2 regions of the Pseudoalteromonas sp. A3 genome follow, and region 2 is predicted to be linked to the other one. Evidence: predicted binding sites of a transcription regulator. Region 2 holds the regulator's gene; the other holds the start of a gene.
The links. The regulator FliA, encoded in region 2, starts transcription of late flagellar genes. The targets are predictions, from matches to a motif close to CTAAAGNTNNNNNNNNNNNNGCCGATA.
Positions count from the first base shown of each region.

Region 1 (8,412 bases), on a different contig from region 2:
CTTTTAAAATTGCAGGCGCATCTACATGATGCTCTTTAGGCAAATAACGATTATCAGAACGAGGGTAAGTAATTAACTTATGACGCTCATAGAGCATTTGGCAAATATCGAGTACTTGCTGAGCTGCCATACCAAATGCCTTTGCAGCATCTATTTGCAGTGCCGATAAATTATAAGGCAGCGGCGCGCTTTGTTTTTTTTGTTTTTGTTCGAGCGCTGTAACCTCGCCTGGTTGATTGGCTATTCGCGAGGCGACGTTTTCGGCTAATGCATTATTTAAAACGCGGCCCTCTTCATCTTGGTACGGCTCGCAGGCTTTGCTTGGTACCCACTTGGCCACAAAGCTTTGCTGCTCAGGAGTTATTAAATGCGCCAACACTTCATAAAATGGTTTTGACACAAAGTTAGCTATTTCGTTATCCCGATTAACCACTAAACCTAAAATTGGGGTTTGTACGCGACCCACCGACAACACATTGCCAAAGCCTGCTTTTTGCCCCGCCAGCGTATAAGCACGCGTAAGGTTCATACCAAATAGCCAATCTGCACGTGAACGCGCAAGCGCCGACACACTAAGCGGAATAAATTCACGATTTGAACGCATAGTAGTAAGCGCTTTTTTTACCGCCGCTAAATTTAAATCACTTATAAGTAAACGTTGAATGCTTTGCTTTTTGGTTTTACTTATTTTGGCTTGCTCTATGACTTCATCAACCAACAATTGGCCTTCGCGATCGGGATCCCCCGCATGCACGAGTACTGATGCCTGCTTAATTAGCTTTTTTAGAATAGTTAATTGCTTACGCGTTTTCGTTTTTGCCTTGAGCTGCCATTGCTGTGGCACTATGGGAAGGTGTTCAAATTGCCACTTTTTAAAACGCGCATCATAATCATCAGGTTCAGCTTGCTCAAGTAAGTGCCCTATACACCACGATACACAGTCACCATTAGCCACTTCTATATAACCATCGTGTTTTTTATGTGGTTTTGGCAATGCATCAGCAATAGCTCTGCCAAGTGATGGCTTTTCTGCGATATAGAGTTTCATGGGAGTTGCTCATTAACTGTTTATATGAACAGTAGTTTAGCACAGCTATTTTAGGGGGAGGGAGTTTTATATTTACTACTAATCTGGTCTTCTTTGTTTTTAACTAAAATATAAATAAGAGGGAGGTAACATACTACTACAGTAGAAATATTAATCAGAGGTAAAAGAGTTTTATACATTAAAGTACTATAAGATAAATCCCATAAATGGCGATCTACAACTCTGAACAACTGTAAAGTTGGGGCCATTACAACCACAAGTTGCCCTAATACACATTGCCATAAATAAACTTTATCTTTTAAGCCTAGATAAGCAATTAATGCCATCCAAGCAATATCATTAAAAGCCCAAATGACGTACCTGTAAATGTTAATATCTTTATCAAACGTTTTTAAAGGCTCATATATAAAAGCACCAAATAAGAAAAAAGCACTCGTGATACAAACAAACCTGAGTGCTAAATAATCTTTTCGTAGAAAAAAAATAACTATAGCTGGAAGTAAAAACAAAACCCAGCTGAGCTCAATAAATGCATATAACTCATTGAACCACCTAAACATAGTTAATCATTAGTCTTATCATCGTCACCACCAGAACCATTTCCCGGCATATAGCAATATTTATCGATTATTTTCACAGAAACACCATTACATATGTTAAAGAAATGTACTTTAAGCTAAAATAATGAACTTGCCAAGATACTTAGGCGATTAAGTACCTTAAAAAGAAACTTAATTAGAGAAATTAGCGCCAGCTACTCGCCTAGCGTACATCAATAGGGTCTGACTCTTTAGCTTTACCTTGTAAGATTGATATTTCTACTCGGCGATTTCTACGTCTATCTTCGTTTGAATCATTCGGAACAAGTGGACGAGTATCAGCACGCCCTACTACCATCATGCGGTTTTTATCAAACCCTTGTACCGTTTGTAATTCGCTTGCGACTGCTACAGCACGCTTTGACGATAAGTCCCAGTTATTAATATATAACTCGTTAGAAACCTGAAAATCATCGGTGTGACCCGATACCGTAATTTCTCCAGGTACATCTTTTAATAACTCACCAATATCTTGAATTATGGGCTTAAACTTAGGTTGTAAAAAAGCACTGCCAGAGGGAAATGAGCCATTTTCACGGATACGAATAATGATTTGCTGCCCTAAAGATTCAAGCTCGATTGCACCATCGATAATTTGTTTTTCGAGCTGTTGCGCTATTTTTTTCACTAACTCGTTAGTTTGTTCTTGATCGGCGGCTGAAGTTGCTTGTTCTGAAGATTGCTGCTGCGATGTACTACGTGACTCGCCACCACGTTTATCGCCACGTTGCTCTTGTCTACCACCAGCAGAGCTTTCATCACCCGCTTGAAATTCTAACATTTGCTGGGTCATTTCAACGGTTTGTTGCTGAATGGTTTCTATCGGGGTAGGTTCAGGCTTACCAGGGGTAAATTCCATAGCAATAACCGAGGTCCCTTTAGGGATATCTTTTACTTCTATTTTGTTTTGCACACCAAATGCAAACTTCATCGAGCCTGCTATTTGCTTAAATTTAAGTACATCCATTTCTGAAAACGCGAGCAAAAGTACAAAAAAGCACATTAAAAGCGACATTAAGTCGGCAAATGTTCCCATCCAAGCAGGCAAACCTGGGGGTGGGCATTTGCACTCTTGATCAGACATGGTTACTCCTCGGTATCTACTTTGCGTTTAGACTCAGCAAGGTAGTTTTTCAATATACCTTCAATTACTTTCGGGTTTTGACCATCTTGAATACCTAAAATAGCATCCAGTATTAGACGCTGATTCATGGCTTCTTCGTCTTTACGAAGCTCAAGTTTTACCTGAATAGGAATAGCCACTACATTTGCTAAAAATGCACCATATAAAGTAGTTAATAATGCCACCGCCATTGCGGGGCCAATGGCTTTAGGGTCATCCATGTTAGATAACATAGCAACTAAGCCTATTAACGTTCCTATCATACCCATTGCAGGGGCTATATCGGCAAGTGACTTAAATAAACCGGCGCCCAGTTCATGACGAGTTGTGGTTAAAGAAATATCTTTTTGAAGCGTGGCACGAACTACATCAGCATCGTGGCCATCAACGAGCATATCTACACCTTTGCGCATAAAAGGGTTTGGTATTTCGGCTTCTTCGAGGGCTAAAAACCCCCCTTTACGGGCTGAGTCAGCAAGTTCAACTGCTTTTTCAATCAGCTCTTCTGGCGATTCGATTTTAAACATAAATGCTTTACCAACAACCTTACCTATGCCCAAAAACTGCGACAAGGTAAAGTTTGATAACACAATAAATAGTGAGCCACCAAATACAATTACACTAGAAGGCGCGTCGGCAAACATCCCCATTTCACCGCTACTACTCATAAACATGGACATGACAATTAAACCAATTGCGCCAAGGATCCCAATTATGGTTGCTAAATCCACATTTCCTCCAAAGTATTATACTTTGTTATTCAAACTTTTATTATTAACTGCTTATCGGCAAGGTACTGAAATACTTAAGCCATTTTTGAAAAAAGTGTAAAACACTGTGTTTGGCCTAATTTTAGATCAAGATACCCTACTCGCCTAGCGACTGATTAATTTTATTGTACACAGTGAGCACTAATACGCATCTTATACATGGTAAAAATGCGATTTAAACTGATATAACTCAAAAAACAACGATCATCCTTTGACCTAGTTTAGCATTCCCCCTAAAATTGGCTCCTAAATTTATCATGCTGGCTGAAATTAAACATGGCGACTAAAAAACCTGAAAACCTAAGTTTTGAACAAGCACTCGAAGAACTATCAACCATTGTCGGTGAAATGGAACAAGGTGATTTATCGCTTGAGCAGTCGTTAAAGCAATTTGAGCGTGGTATAGCCTTAGCTAACGCCTCAACGGGTAAGTTACAACAAGCAGAACAAAAAGTGTCTATTTTGATGGGTAATGACGAAAAAGCAGCGCTTACTTCATTTAACAACGATATGGAATAACCGTGAGCATACAAGAAAAAATAGAATGTGCTCAACAAGATGTCGTAAAGACCCTGCAACAGTACTTTGATCAACCCCTTGATACCGCACACACAGTAAAAGAAGCTACGCAGTACGGCTTATTTAACGGTGGCAAGCGTTTACGCCCCTTTTTAGTCTACGCAAGTGGTGAAATGCTCGGAGCTAATAAGCAAGATTTAGATATTCTTGCTGCTGCTATTGAGTGTATTCATAGCTACTCGTTGGTGCACGATGATTTACCAGCCATGGATGATGACGACCTTCGCCGTGGACGCCCAACTTGCCATATAGAGTTTGACGATGCGCATGCAATTTTAGCAGGCGATGCACTACAAACATTGGCCTTTGAGCTTATCTCGACTCACAATTTTACCTGCAGCGCATCAACACAAGTAAAAATGATCAGCGCACTGGCTAAAGCATCGGGGCTTGAAGGCATGGTCGGCGGGCAAGGGCTAGATATTGCCGCCACAGATAAAGTGATTACAGTACAACAGCTTGAACGAATTCATAGATTAAAAACGGGTGCCTTAATCAACTGTGCCATTACATTAGGTGCATTATGTAGCGAAAAAGCAGACAAACAAACCTTAGAAAACTTACGTGTTTTTGGGTATGCTACAGGGCTGGCATTTCAAGTGCACGACGACATTTTAGATGTTGAAGGTGACACATTTACTTTAGGTAAGCCGCAAGGCTCTGATTTAGCTGCTAATAAAGCAACTTATCCGGCCCTATTAGGTATGCAAGGTGCCAAGCAAATGGCGCAAAATTTAATAGAGCAAGCGCATCAAGCATTAAACAAAATAGATGCTGATACCTCTACTCTAGCGGCGCTGGCAAACTACCTGATTAAACGTGACCATTGAGTGTTACATATACGTATTGCCATTTAGCACTGACATTATTACTCAACAGCGGTAACAACTAGTAAGTTAGCACCGGTGTTAGCGAAGGATAAAATAAATACCATGACACTTGATAGTAGCAAGTATCCATTACTTAACTTGGTTGACGAACCAGCCCACTTACGCGATATAGCGCAAGATAAACTCCCTGCGTTTAGCAACGAGTTACGAGACTATTTACTCAACTCTGTTTCGCAAAGTAGCGGCCATTTAGCGTCTGGTTTAGGAACTGTTGAGCTTACCGTTGCTCTACATTATGTGTATAACACACCAGAAGATCGCCTTGTATGGGATGTAGGCCATCAAGCGTACCCGCATAAAATTTTAACCGGTCGACGCGATTTAATGCATACAATTCGTCAAAAAGACGGATTACATCCATTCCCTTTTCGTGAAGAAAGCCAATACGATACCTTTAGCGTAGGCCATTCAAGTACCTCTATTTCGGCAGCACTTGGTATGTCTATTGCGGCTCAAAAAGAAGGCAAAGGCCGCAAAACTGTTGCCGTTATAGGCGATGGCGCCATTACAGCAGGTATGGCATTTGAAGCAATGAACCACTTAGGCGATGTAAAATCTGACATGTTAATCATTTTAAATGATAACGAAATGTCGATTTCTGAAAACGTCGGAGCGTTAACTAATCACTTTGCGCGTATTTTATCTGGCAGCTTTTACACAAACATTCGCGAAGGCAGTAAGAAGTTACTCTCTGGCGTGCCTCCTGTTAAAGAGCTTGCCAGTAAAGTAGAAGAGCACCTAAAAGGAATGGTTATTCCAGGTACCTTTTTTGAAGAACTAGGTCTTAATTACATTGGCCCAATTGATGGCCACGATGTAAATATGCTCGTAGATACACTGCGTAATATGCGTAATTTAAAAGGGCCTCAGCTTTTACATATAAAAACCCAAAAAGGAAAAGGCTACAAACCCGCAGAAGCTGATCCTATTGGCTATCACGGTGTGCCAAAGTTTGACCCTAATACATCAAGCTTACCTAAATCTAAACCTGGCGCCGCCACTTTCTCTAAGGTGTTTGGTGATTGGTTGTGTGATATGGCCGAGCAAGATAAAAAATTAATGGCTATTACGCCGGCAATGCGTGAAGGCTCAGGTATGGTGCGTTTTTCAAAAGAACACCCAGAGCAGTATTTTGATGTAGCCATAGCAGAGCAGCACGCTGTCACATTGGCCGCCGGTTTTGCCTGTGAAGGGTTAAAACCCGTTGTAGCTATTTACTCGAGCTTTTTACAACGTGCGTATGATCAACTTATCCATGATGTTGCACTGCAAAACTTACCTGTGCTTTTTGCTATAGACCGCGCTGGTATTGTAGGCGCCGACGGCGAAACACACCAAGGTGCGTACGACTTAAGCTTTATGCGCTGTATTCCAAACATGGTTATTATGGCCCCAAGTGATACTAACGAGTGCCGCCATATGCTTTATACCGGTTATAAGGCTAATTGCCCTGTAGCAGTTCGCTACCCTCGTGGTAGTGCCGGTACTGCCGATATTCAAAGCGAAATGACGCTACTAGAAATAGGCAAAGCCAATACCATTAAACAAGGCGCTAAAATTGCTATTTTATCCTTTGGTACTTTGCTTGAAAACGCGCAACTTGCTGCAAATGAGCTAGGTGCAACGCTAGTTAATATGCGCTTTATTAAGCCACTTGATACAAGTTTATTAGATGAGCTTAGCCAAACTCATGATGTAATAGTAACGCTTGAAGACAACGCTATTTGTGGTGGCGCAGGCTCAGCGGTTAATGAATATTTAGCAGCGCAAAAAGCCAACCTAAAAGTGCTTAACTTAGGTATTCCTGATGAATTTATTAAGCACGGCACACAAGCGCAAATGCACGATGAAATGGGTTTAGGCGAACAAGGCATTTTAAATTCAATAAAATCGTTTATCGCTTAATTATTTTTGCTAGCTAGTTTTTAAAGGGAGCCTGATGGCTCCTTTTTTGTTTTTTATTTTTAAATATTTGCATCCAATGTGTATTTCTACGCGTTATCCCTATGAGGTTAACACAGTAAATAGTACGTACTGAGGAGTATAAACAGGCACGTTATTTACTTTCATTTGATGGAATATTAAAAGGTAAAAATGATGAAAAAAGCTAATTTAACTCACTTTCATACACAAAACAGTTCACTTAAACGCCCCCTTTGTTTTTCAGCATTAGCGCTTGGAATAGTACTTGGTATTTCAGGGTGTAGCGGTGATGATGGAGAAAACGGTTTAGCCGGTACGCCGGGAGTAGATGGTCAAGATGGAAGCGATGGCACAAACGGTAACCCCGGCTTTAGTGCTGCCACGTTTATTTTAGCTAATAACGGTGAGCAAAACGCAGGCACTGTTGATTTAATAAACCAGAACGCTGCCAAATTAAAAACCTTTAATACCACTGCAAATGAAGGCGTAGCCTTTGATAGCCTCGGTAATTTAATACAAGCAAGCGACAGCGAAAATGGTAGCATTAAAACTATATGCCAACTTGCCAATCGCGATGAAGGTGCAAGCTTTAGTACTAATCTAGACCGTGAAATTACAGGCCCTGCCACTACACTGGTTAATCCTAAGGGCATAGCGATTGCAAAAAATAGCGGGCTGATATTTATAGCTGATTTTGGTGCCATGCAAATTACCACATTTGGCAGTGCTGCAGCGGGAGATGCCGCGCCGCTTGCTACCACTGTTACCGAAGCCGCCCCGTGGGATGTTGATTATGACCACGTAAACGACCGACTTTATGTAGCACTTACCAACGGTGATGTCGCGGTTTATGATAATTTTGTAAGCGGTGAATTTACCGCTATGCCAAGTCGTACTATTACACCAAGCGATGCCGATGGTGTGCAAATATCGGTAAATATTCACGGCATTGTTTATGATGAAACCACCAATAAACTTATTTTATCGGATGTTGGTAGCGCATCAGATGCTACCGATGGCACGCTTTTTGTTATTAATAATGCCTCTACTGCGCAAGGTAATACATCTGTTGCACGCAGTATTTCAGGCCCTGCGACTATGCTAGGCAACCCTGTAGATATTACCCTTGAGGGTAGCGATTTACGTGTGGCCGAAAAATCAAACGATGCAATTTTAGTGTTTAGTAATATATTTGCCGGTGAAAGTGGCGATATAGCGCCCGATTTAAGTACTGCGTCTACTAAGCCAGAGTCAATTACTAACACGCTAACTCAAAGCTCAATGGCTGATATATCAGATAGTACTGAGCCTAATATGGCGCTATTAGGCGTAGCCGTATCCAGTAATCCAAGCACTGCGGGTGATACAACAGGCCAAATTAGCCGTTTAAATACAGCATTAAGTAGCGAACTTGCAAGCTATAATGCAAGCCAAACGATAGAAAGCGTTAGCTTTGATAAAGCAGGTAATAGCTACGCAA
Region 1 is NZ_JAPCKL010000015.1:3,458-11,869, forward strand. It holds gene OIZ54_RS18285 (DNA topoisomerase III) at 1-1,048, opposite strand, end outside; gene OIZ54_RS18290 (hypothetical protein) at 1,099-1,608, opposite strand; gene OIZ54_RS18295 (flagellar motor protein MotB) at 1,811-2,731, opposite strand; gene pomA (flagellar motor protein PomA) at 2,734-3,501, opposite strand; gene OIZ54_RS18305 (exodeoxyribonuclease VII small subunit) at 3,817-4,059, shown strand; gene ispA ((2E,6E)-farnesyl diphosphate synthase) at 4,062-4,949, shown strand; gene dxs (1-deoxy-D-xylulose-5-phosphate synthase) at 5,052-6,914, shown strand; gene OIZ54_RS18320 (hypothetical protein) at 7,107-8,412, shown strand, end outside.
Region 1: the regulator FliA is predicted to act here: its motif matches at 3,554-3,580, upstream of pomA (flagellar motor protein PomA).

Region 2 (8,412 bases):
TTGCAGCGCTGGGTATGGTTATTTTACCGCTGCCGCCATTTCTTCTTGATATATTATTTTCATTTAATATTGCCCTTGCCTTAGTTGTTTTACTGGTGACTGTTTACACCATGAAACCCCTCGAATTTGGTATGTTTCCGGCGGTATTGTTAATCGCTACAATTATGCGTTTAGCCCTAAATGTTGCCAGTACACGCGTGGTGCTCCTTGAGGGTCACAACGGGGGCGATGCGGCTGGTAAGGTAATTGAAGCGTTTGGCTCAGTGGTTATTGGCGGAAACTACGCGGTAGGTTTAGTGGTGTTTTTAATTTTGATCATCATAAACTTTGTAGTAATAACCAAAGGTGCTGGGCGTATTTCTGAAGTATCGGCTCGTTTCACGTTAGACGCTATGCCGGGTAAGCAAATGGCGATTGATGCCGACTTAAACGCTGGCTTTATTAGTGCAGAGCAAGCACGTGAGCGCCGCAGTGAAGTAACCCGCGAAGCCGACTTTTACGGCTCTATGGATGGGGCGAGTAAGTTTGTAAAAGGCGATGCCATTGCCGGTATCGTGATATTAATTATTAATATTGTTGGCGGCTTATTTGTGGGCATGATCCAACATGACTTGAGCTTTAGCCGCGCAATGGAAGTATATACTTTACTTACCATTGGTGACGGCCTTGTGGCGCAGCTTCCTTCATTACTGCTCTCTATTGGTACTGCTATTGTTGTTACTCGCCAAAACGAATCACATAACATGGGTGAGCAATTTAAAGCCCAATTAGGTAACGAAAAATCATTATTTATCGCCTCAGGTATTTTAATCATTATGGGGTTAGTTCCGGGTATGCCTCATATTGCTTTTTTAAGTTTAGGCGCACTACTTGGCTACTTAGCTTACTTTACTCAACAGCAAAAATTAAAAGCCGCTGCTCTAGCAGCCCAAGAGGCTGAAAGTGGTGCCGTTGCCGGTACTGGCGTTGCAAACAAGCAAGAGCAAAAAGAGCTTGGATGGGACGATGTACAACAAATTGACGTTATTGGCTTAGAAGTTGGCTACAGGCTTATTCCGCTTGTTGACCAATCTCAAGGTGGTGAGCTGCTCAACCGAATTAAAGGGGTGCGTAAAAAGTTATCTCAGGAGCTTGGCTTTTTAGTACCGCCTGTACATATTCGCGATAACTTAGAGTTAGACCCTAATGCGTACCGTATTACCATGATGGGTGTTTCAAGTGGTGAAGGCGAACTCAAACATGGCGATGAACTGGCCATCAACCCTGGGCAAGTATTTGGCCCTATTAAAGGGGTTGAAACCAAAGACCCTGCATTTGGCTTAGATGCGGTATGGATAAAGCCTGATCAAAAAGACGAAGCACAATCACTAGGTTACACCGTGGTTGACTCAGCCACTGTGGTAGCCACCCACATTAGCCAGTTATTAACTAACAGTGCCGCATTATTGCTTGGGCATGAGGAGGTTCAAAACCTGCTTGATATGTTAGCTAAAAGCCATCCGCGTTTAGTAGAAGGGTTAGTGCCAGAAGTACTACCACTGACAACCGTTGTAAAAGTACTGCAAAATTTATTAAACGAAGGTGTGGCTATTCGTGATATGCGCTCTATTGTTCAAACCCTTGTAGAGTACGGCCCACGTAGCCAAGATGCCGATGTTTTAACAGCTGCAGTGCGTATTTCGCTGCGCCGTTTAATAGTTCAAGACGCTGTGGGAATGTCATCAGAAATCCCTGTCATAACCTTGGCGCCTGAGTTGGAACAGATGTTGCATCAGTCATTACAAAATGCAGGCGACGAAGGTGCCGGAATAGAACCAAGCCTTGCTGAGCGGCTTCAAACATCATTAAACGAAGCGCATCAGAATCAAGAAATGGCCGGAGAACCTTCAATATTGCTAACGTCAGGAATGTTACGCACTGTGTTATCTCGTTTTGTTAAGTACACCATACCGGGTTTAAGGGTGATGTCTTATCAAGAGGTACCAGATGAAAGACAGATCAAGATTGTCAGCTCAGTAGGCCAACAATAAAGATTTTAACAGGGGTTGAACCATGAAGATTAAACGTTTTTTTGCCAAAGATATGCGCACCGCACTGAAAGAAGTTAAAGATGAGCTAGGTGTTGATGCCGTTATTATGTCGAACAAAAAACTCGCTAATGGTGTAGAAATTGTTGCCGCAGTAGATTACGACAAAGCAGCCCCTAAAGCCGCAGCACAACCACAGGCAGCGCCTGCTCCGCAAAGAGCCGTGCAACAGCCTACTCATAACTTTGTAAAGCCAGAGCCTAAGCGTGCGCAACCTGAGCCACAAGCAAAAGTAGCAGATAGCTTACAAGCTTTATTAGAGCGCCAGTCGCCACGCCCTCGCTCTCCTGAGCTAGCCTCTATGTTTTCGCAATCAGGTATTGATACGTCTGAGCATTACCAAGAGCCAGCACAGCCACGTACGACAAATATGTTTGCACGCGAAAATGAAGCGCCAAAACGCATGCAAACCCAAGCAGACAGCCTAGGCTTTGATGACTTAGATCAAGACTTTGACGAGTTAGATGCGCCGGTTGCACCGCGTAGTCAAGCTAATAACAACGAAAGCGCCCAAATGAGCGCGATGCGTGATGAAATGAACGCAATTCGCCAGTTATTAGAACACCAAGTATCGGGTTTAATGCAGCAAGATATGGCACGTCGCGACCCTACACGTGCATGCATGATTGACCGTTTAGTTGGCATGGGAATAGATAAAGACGTTGCAGAGCAAATGGCGTGTTTTATTCCAGATGACGTATCGCGTCAGCAAGGTTGGAAAGCATTATTGCAAATGGTTGAAGATCAAATGCAAACCACCAATAACGAAATTCTTCGCCAAGGAGGTGTGTACGCCCTTGTTGGGCCTACTGGTGTAGGTAAAACAACCACAGTAGCTAAACTTGCCGCATTAGGCGCACAAAAGTATGGCGCCGACAAAGTTGCCCTAATCACCACTGATACATACAGAATTGGTGCGTATGAGCAGCTTGCAACGTATGGTCGTATTATTGGTTGTGGTGTTAAACAAGTAAAAGATGCTAATGAATTAGCTGAAGTTTTATATCATTTACGCAATAAGCGTCTAGTATTAATTGATACAGCGGGTATGAGCCAACGTGATTTACGCCTTACAGAGCAATTAAATACGTTAATGCGCAACCAGCGAGTAGATATACGTAGTTATTTAGTATTAAGTGCCACAGCACAAATAAATGTACTGCAAGAAACCGTAAGACATTTTAAAAAGGTTCAGCTAAGCGGTTGTATTTTCACTAAGTTAGATGAATCATTAAGTTTAGGTGAGATTATTAGTATAGCGATTCAAAATCGTCTTCCAATAGGGTATCTTACTAATGGTCAGCGTGTACCAGAAGATATTCGCGTTGCAAATGCTGAAAAACTAGTAAAAAAAGCTGAGCAATTGTATTTAAAAAGAGCAAAAGCACAACATTCAAGGCACCAAGCAGTGGCGCCAAGCACAGTAGGGATGTATGATTAACACAGTATTAGATCAAGCAAGCGGCCTGCGCAAAATGAGTCAAAACAACAACAACGGCGTAAAAGTTATCGCTGTCACCGGCGGTAAAGGAGGAGTGGGTAAAACCAACGTCTCTTTAAATACTGCTATTGCTTTAGGGCAGCAGGGTAATCGTGTATTAGTATTAGATGCCGATTTAGGCCTAGCTAATTGTGATGTAATGCTAGGACTACGTGTTGAAAAAAACTTATCTCATGTCCTTTCTGGCGAGTGCGAACTTGACGAGATTTTAGTTGAAGGCCCAGGCGGTATTAAAATCGTGCCTGCTACATCAGGCTCGCAAAGTATGGTGGAGCTAACCCCATCTGAGCATGCTGGGCTAATTCGTGCCTTTAGTGAGCTTAATACCGAATTTGATATTTTAATTGTAGATACCGCCGCTGGTATTTCTGACATGGTACTGAGTTTTTCTCGTGCAGCGCAAGATGTCATGGTGGTGGTGTGCGACGAGCCGACCTCTATTACTGATGCCTACGCGCTTATTAAAGTACTTAGCCGCGAGCATGGCGTTTATAAATTTAAAATTGTTGCAAACATGGTGCGCAGTATGCGCGAGGGCCAAGAGCTTTTTGCAAAGCTCTCTAAAGTAACAGACCGCTTTTTAGATGTGTCTATGGAGCTTGTTGCGACTATTCCATATGATGAAAATATGCGTAAATCTACGCGTAAACAAAAAGTAATTGTCGATCTTTTCCCTAATTCACCAGCAGCAGTCGCGTTTAAAACATTAGCGACAAAAGCAGTAAAATGGCCTATACCTAATCAACCTTCAGGACATTTAGAGTTTTTCATTGAGAAGCTAGTAAACGGCTGATTATGACAACATCGGTGAAAAGAGCTATGGGATATCAATCAACACAAAATTTAAATGTGATTGTTGAAAAACACGCGTCGCTTGTCAAAAAAGTGGCGTGCCATTTAATAGCTCGTCTTCCTCCTAGCGTTCAGCTTGATGACTTAATCCAATCGGGAATGATTGGCCTTATCGAGGCCTCAAAAAACTTTGACGCCAGTAAAGGGGCAAGCTTTGAAACGTTTGCTGGTATTCGTATCCGCGGCGCTATGCTTGATGAAATGCGCAGAGGGGATTGGGCACCACGTTCGGTGCACCGCAAAAGCCGATTAGTAGCCGAAACCATCACAGAATTAGAAAATAGCTTAAATAGAGAACCAAAAGATACTGAAGTAGCTGAAAAACTTGATATTTCGCTAGAAGAATACCATCATATTTTAAATGATGTTAATTCCAGTAAAGTGCTTGGTATAGAAGACCTAGGGGTAGATGAAGATGTTATTAGCCCTGCAGGTCAAGATTTAGCGCTAGACAAACCATTTAATAATGTTAAAAATGAACGGTTTAATAATTCATTGTTAGAGGCAATAAAGTCTTTACCAGAGCGAGATGCAATGGTGCTTTCTTTGTATTACAACGATGAAATGAATTTAAAAGAAATTGGGCATATACTCGATGTAAGTGAATCGCGTGTAAGTCAGATACATGGTCAGGCGATGATTAAGCTCAAAGCAAAAATCAATGACTGGATAAACTAGTAGTAAGTAAATTATAGGTTAAGACCTCACCGGAGGATGTTTTGGATAAAAACATGAAAATTCTTGTTGTTGATGATTTCTCTACAATGAGACGTATTATAAAAAATCTGTTGCGTGACCTAGGGTTCACGAATGTTCAAGAAGCTGACGATGGTTCTACAGCATTACCTATGTTGCAAAATCAGGTTTTTGACTTTGTTGTAACCGATTGGAACATGCCAGGCATGCAGGGTATTGACTTGCTAAGAGCCATTAGAGCTGATGAAAAATTAAAACATATTCCGGTTTTAATGGTGACGGCAGAAGCTAAAAAAGAACAAATAATAGCGGCAGCGCAAGCAGGTGTTAATGGCTACATTGTTAAGCCATTTACTGCTGGTACTTTGAAAACTAAATTAGAAAAAGTGTTTGAACGCTTAGGTTAATGAGAGGAGAGGCTTATGTCAGCACCAGCTGCGCCTCAAATTACTTTAGAACAAGCTCGTCAGCTCGTCGTTTTTTTAGAAAACGGTGAGCAAGATAAAGCAGATCAATTAATTTTAGATACTGCCTCTCAAGAACAATCGCAGCTTTTTGCTGAAGTAGGTAAGTTAACACGCCAATTACACGAAGCCCTTAAAAGCTTTGAACTTGATACGCGTTTAACCGATTTAACCACTGATGCAATACCGGATGCGAAAAAGCGCTTAAACTATGTCATGGAAATGACAGAAAATGCAGCTAATAAGACAATGGATGCGGTCGAAGCAAGCCTCCCTATTGCGCAGCAGCTAGCAGATGAAATTGCACATATTAAGCCTACTTGGGATAGGCTTATGAACCGCGAAATAGAGCTGGGCGAGTTTAAAACCTTATGCCACAGCATCGACAAGTTTATGAACAGCTCTCATCATAAAACCGATGAGTTGCAAACTTTAATGACTAATGTACTAATGGCGCAGGATTTTCAAGATTTAACCGGCCAGGTTATCCGCCGTGTAATTGAATTAGTCAGAGAAGTAGAAGAAAGTTTAATCCACCTTTTAACAGCATTTGCTGCACAAGATGACAGCATTGCTGAAAGTAAAGAACAACAAGAAACAGAAGAACTGGTTGCCGCACAAACATTAGCAGGTCCTGAAGGCCCTATTATTGATAAAGAGTCGCGAAATGATGTTGTATCTGACCAAGACGAGGTCGATGACCTATTATCAAGTTTGGGCTTCTAAGAGGAGAGTAACTGCATGAGCTTTGAAGTCGATGAAGATATTTTACAAGACTTTCTTGTAGAGGCTGGAGAAATCCTAGAGCTTTTATCTGAACAGTTAGTTGAGCTAGAAAATAACCCAGAAGATACTGAGTTACTAAATGCTATTTTTAGGGGCTTTCATACCGTAAAAGGGGGAGCAGGCTTTTTAGCTATGACTGAGCTTGTTGATGCCTGTCATGGTGCTGAAAACGTATTTGATCTCTTACGCCAAGGGGTTAGAACTGTTAATTCAGAATTAATGGATGTGATTTTACAAGCACTAGATACCATTAATGAAATGTTTGCCACTATTCAAAACCGCGAACAGCCAGACCCAGCAGACCCTCAATTATTAGAAACCCTTCATAAACTTGGCCAACCGCCTACGGATGATGAGCTTACTGAAACAGCCCCCGACGTTGTTGAACAAGAACCCGCAGCTCCCGTTAGCGCAACAGATGATGAAGACCCATTTGCATTTGATGAACTATTTGATGTGGCAGGTTCAAGCCCTTCAGCAGATAGCACGCAAATTGACGAAATTACAGAAGATGAATTTGAAAGCTTACTCGATGAGCTACACGGCAAAGGCCAAAGCCCGGTGTCGCAACCAAGTGCAAGTGCAGAGCCAGATTCAAGTTCAGATATTACCGATGATGAATTTGACAGTTTATTAGATGAATTACACGGTGTAGGTAGTTTTGGTCCTGTTGCAGGAGATACTTCAAGCAGTGAGCCAGAAGTAAAACACACAGCACCACCAGCGGCTGTTGCAAATGATAGCGGTGATGATGAAATCAGCGATGATGAATTTGAAGCACTGCTTGATGAACTGCATGGTAAAGGCGCCGCACCAGAATCAAAAGAAGCTGACACACCTGCACCGCAGCCACCTAAGGCTGCACCTGTAGCACAAACGCCAGCAAAACCTACGCCAGAAAAGCCTACGCCAGCACCTGCAGCAAAACAAGCTCCGGCGGCTAAAGCCGCTGCGCCTACACCTAAAGTGGCTGAAAAACCAGCGAGTAGCGCTGCACCTAAAAAAGCTACGCCTCCACCTGCTGAAACCACAGTACGTGTTGATACAAAGCGTTTAGACCAAATAATGAATATGGTTGGCGAGTTGGTATTAGTACGAAATAGGTTGGTTAGTTTAGCGACCAATACAGACAGTGAAGCGATGGGTAAGGCGATATCAAATCTTGATGTGGTCACTGCTGATATTCAAGGTGCAGTAATGCAAACGCGAATGCAGCCTATCAAAAAAGTGTTTGGCCGATTCCCTCGCGTAGTACGTGACTTAGCCCGTAGCTTAAATAAAGAAATTGATTTACAGCTTGTAGGTGAAGAAACCGATTTAGATAAAAACTTAGTTGAGGCACTGGCCGATCCGTTGGTGCATTTAGTACGAAACTCAGTTGACCACGGAATTGAAATGCCAGCAGCGCGTGAAGCTGCGGGTAAGCCTAGAACCGGTAACGTTACATTATCGGCTTCGCAAGAAGGCGACCATATTTTGTTAACCATTAAAGATGATGGTGCAGGTATGGATGCGGAAAAACTGAAAAAAATAGCGATCAGTAAAGGCGTTATTGACCATGATCAGGCAAGTCGCTTATCAGATACAGAAGCGTATAACTTAATATTTGCACCAGGCTTTTCGACCAAAGAAGAGATATCTGATATTTCTGGCCGTGGCGTAGGCATGGATGTAGTAAAAACTAAAATTACGCAGCTTAATGGCTCTGTGAGTATACAGTCAGAGTTGGGCGTAGGGACTATTTTAGAAATAAAAGTACCATTAACACTGGCTATTTTACCTACGCTGATGGTCATTGTTGGTGAGCAAACGTTTGCGTTACCACTTGCTGGTGTGAGTGAAATATTCCACTTAGATTTAACCAAAACCAATGTTGTAGATGGTCAGCTTACAATTATTGTTCGTAAAAAAGCGATACCGCTATTTTACTTAGAGCATTGGCTAGTTAAAGGTGCTGATTGTTCTCAGCGAAAAGCGCAAGGTCATGTGGTAATTGTACAAATAGGTACTCAGCAAGTTGGCTTTG
Region 2 is NZ_JAPCKL010000004.1:290,571-298,982, reverse strand. It holds gene flhA (flagellar biosynthesis protein FlhA) at 1-2,030, shown strand, start outside; gene flhF (flagellar biosynthesis protein FlhF) at 2,053-3,528, shown strand; gene OIZ54_RS10180 (MinD/ParA family protein) at 3,521-4,381, shown strand; gene OIZ54_RS10175 (RNA polymerase sigma factor FliA) at 4,408-5,118, shown strand; gene cheY (chemotaxis response regulator CheY) at 5,160-5,543, shown strand; gene OIZ54_RS10165 (protein phosphatase CheZ) at 5,559-6,326, shown strand; gene OIZ54_RS10160 (chemotaxis protein CheA) at 6,342-8,412, shown strand, end outside.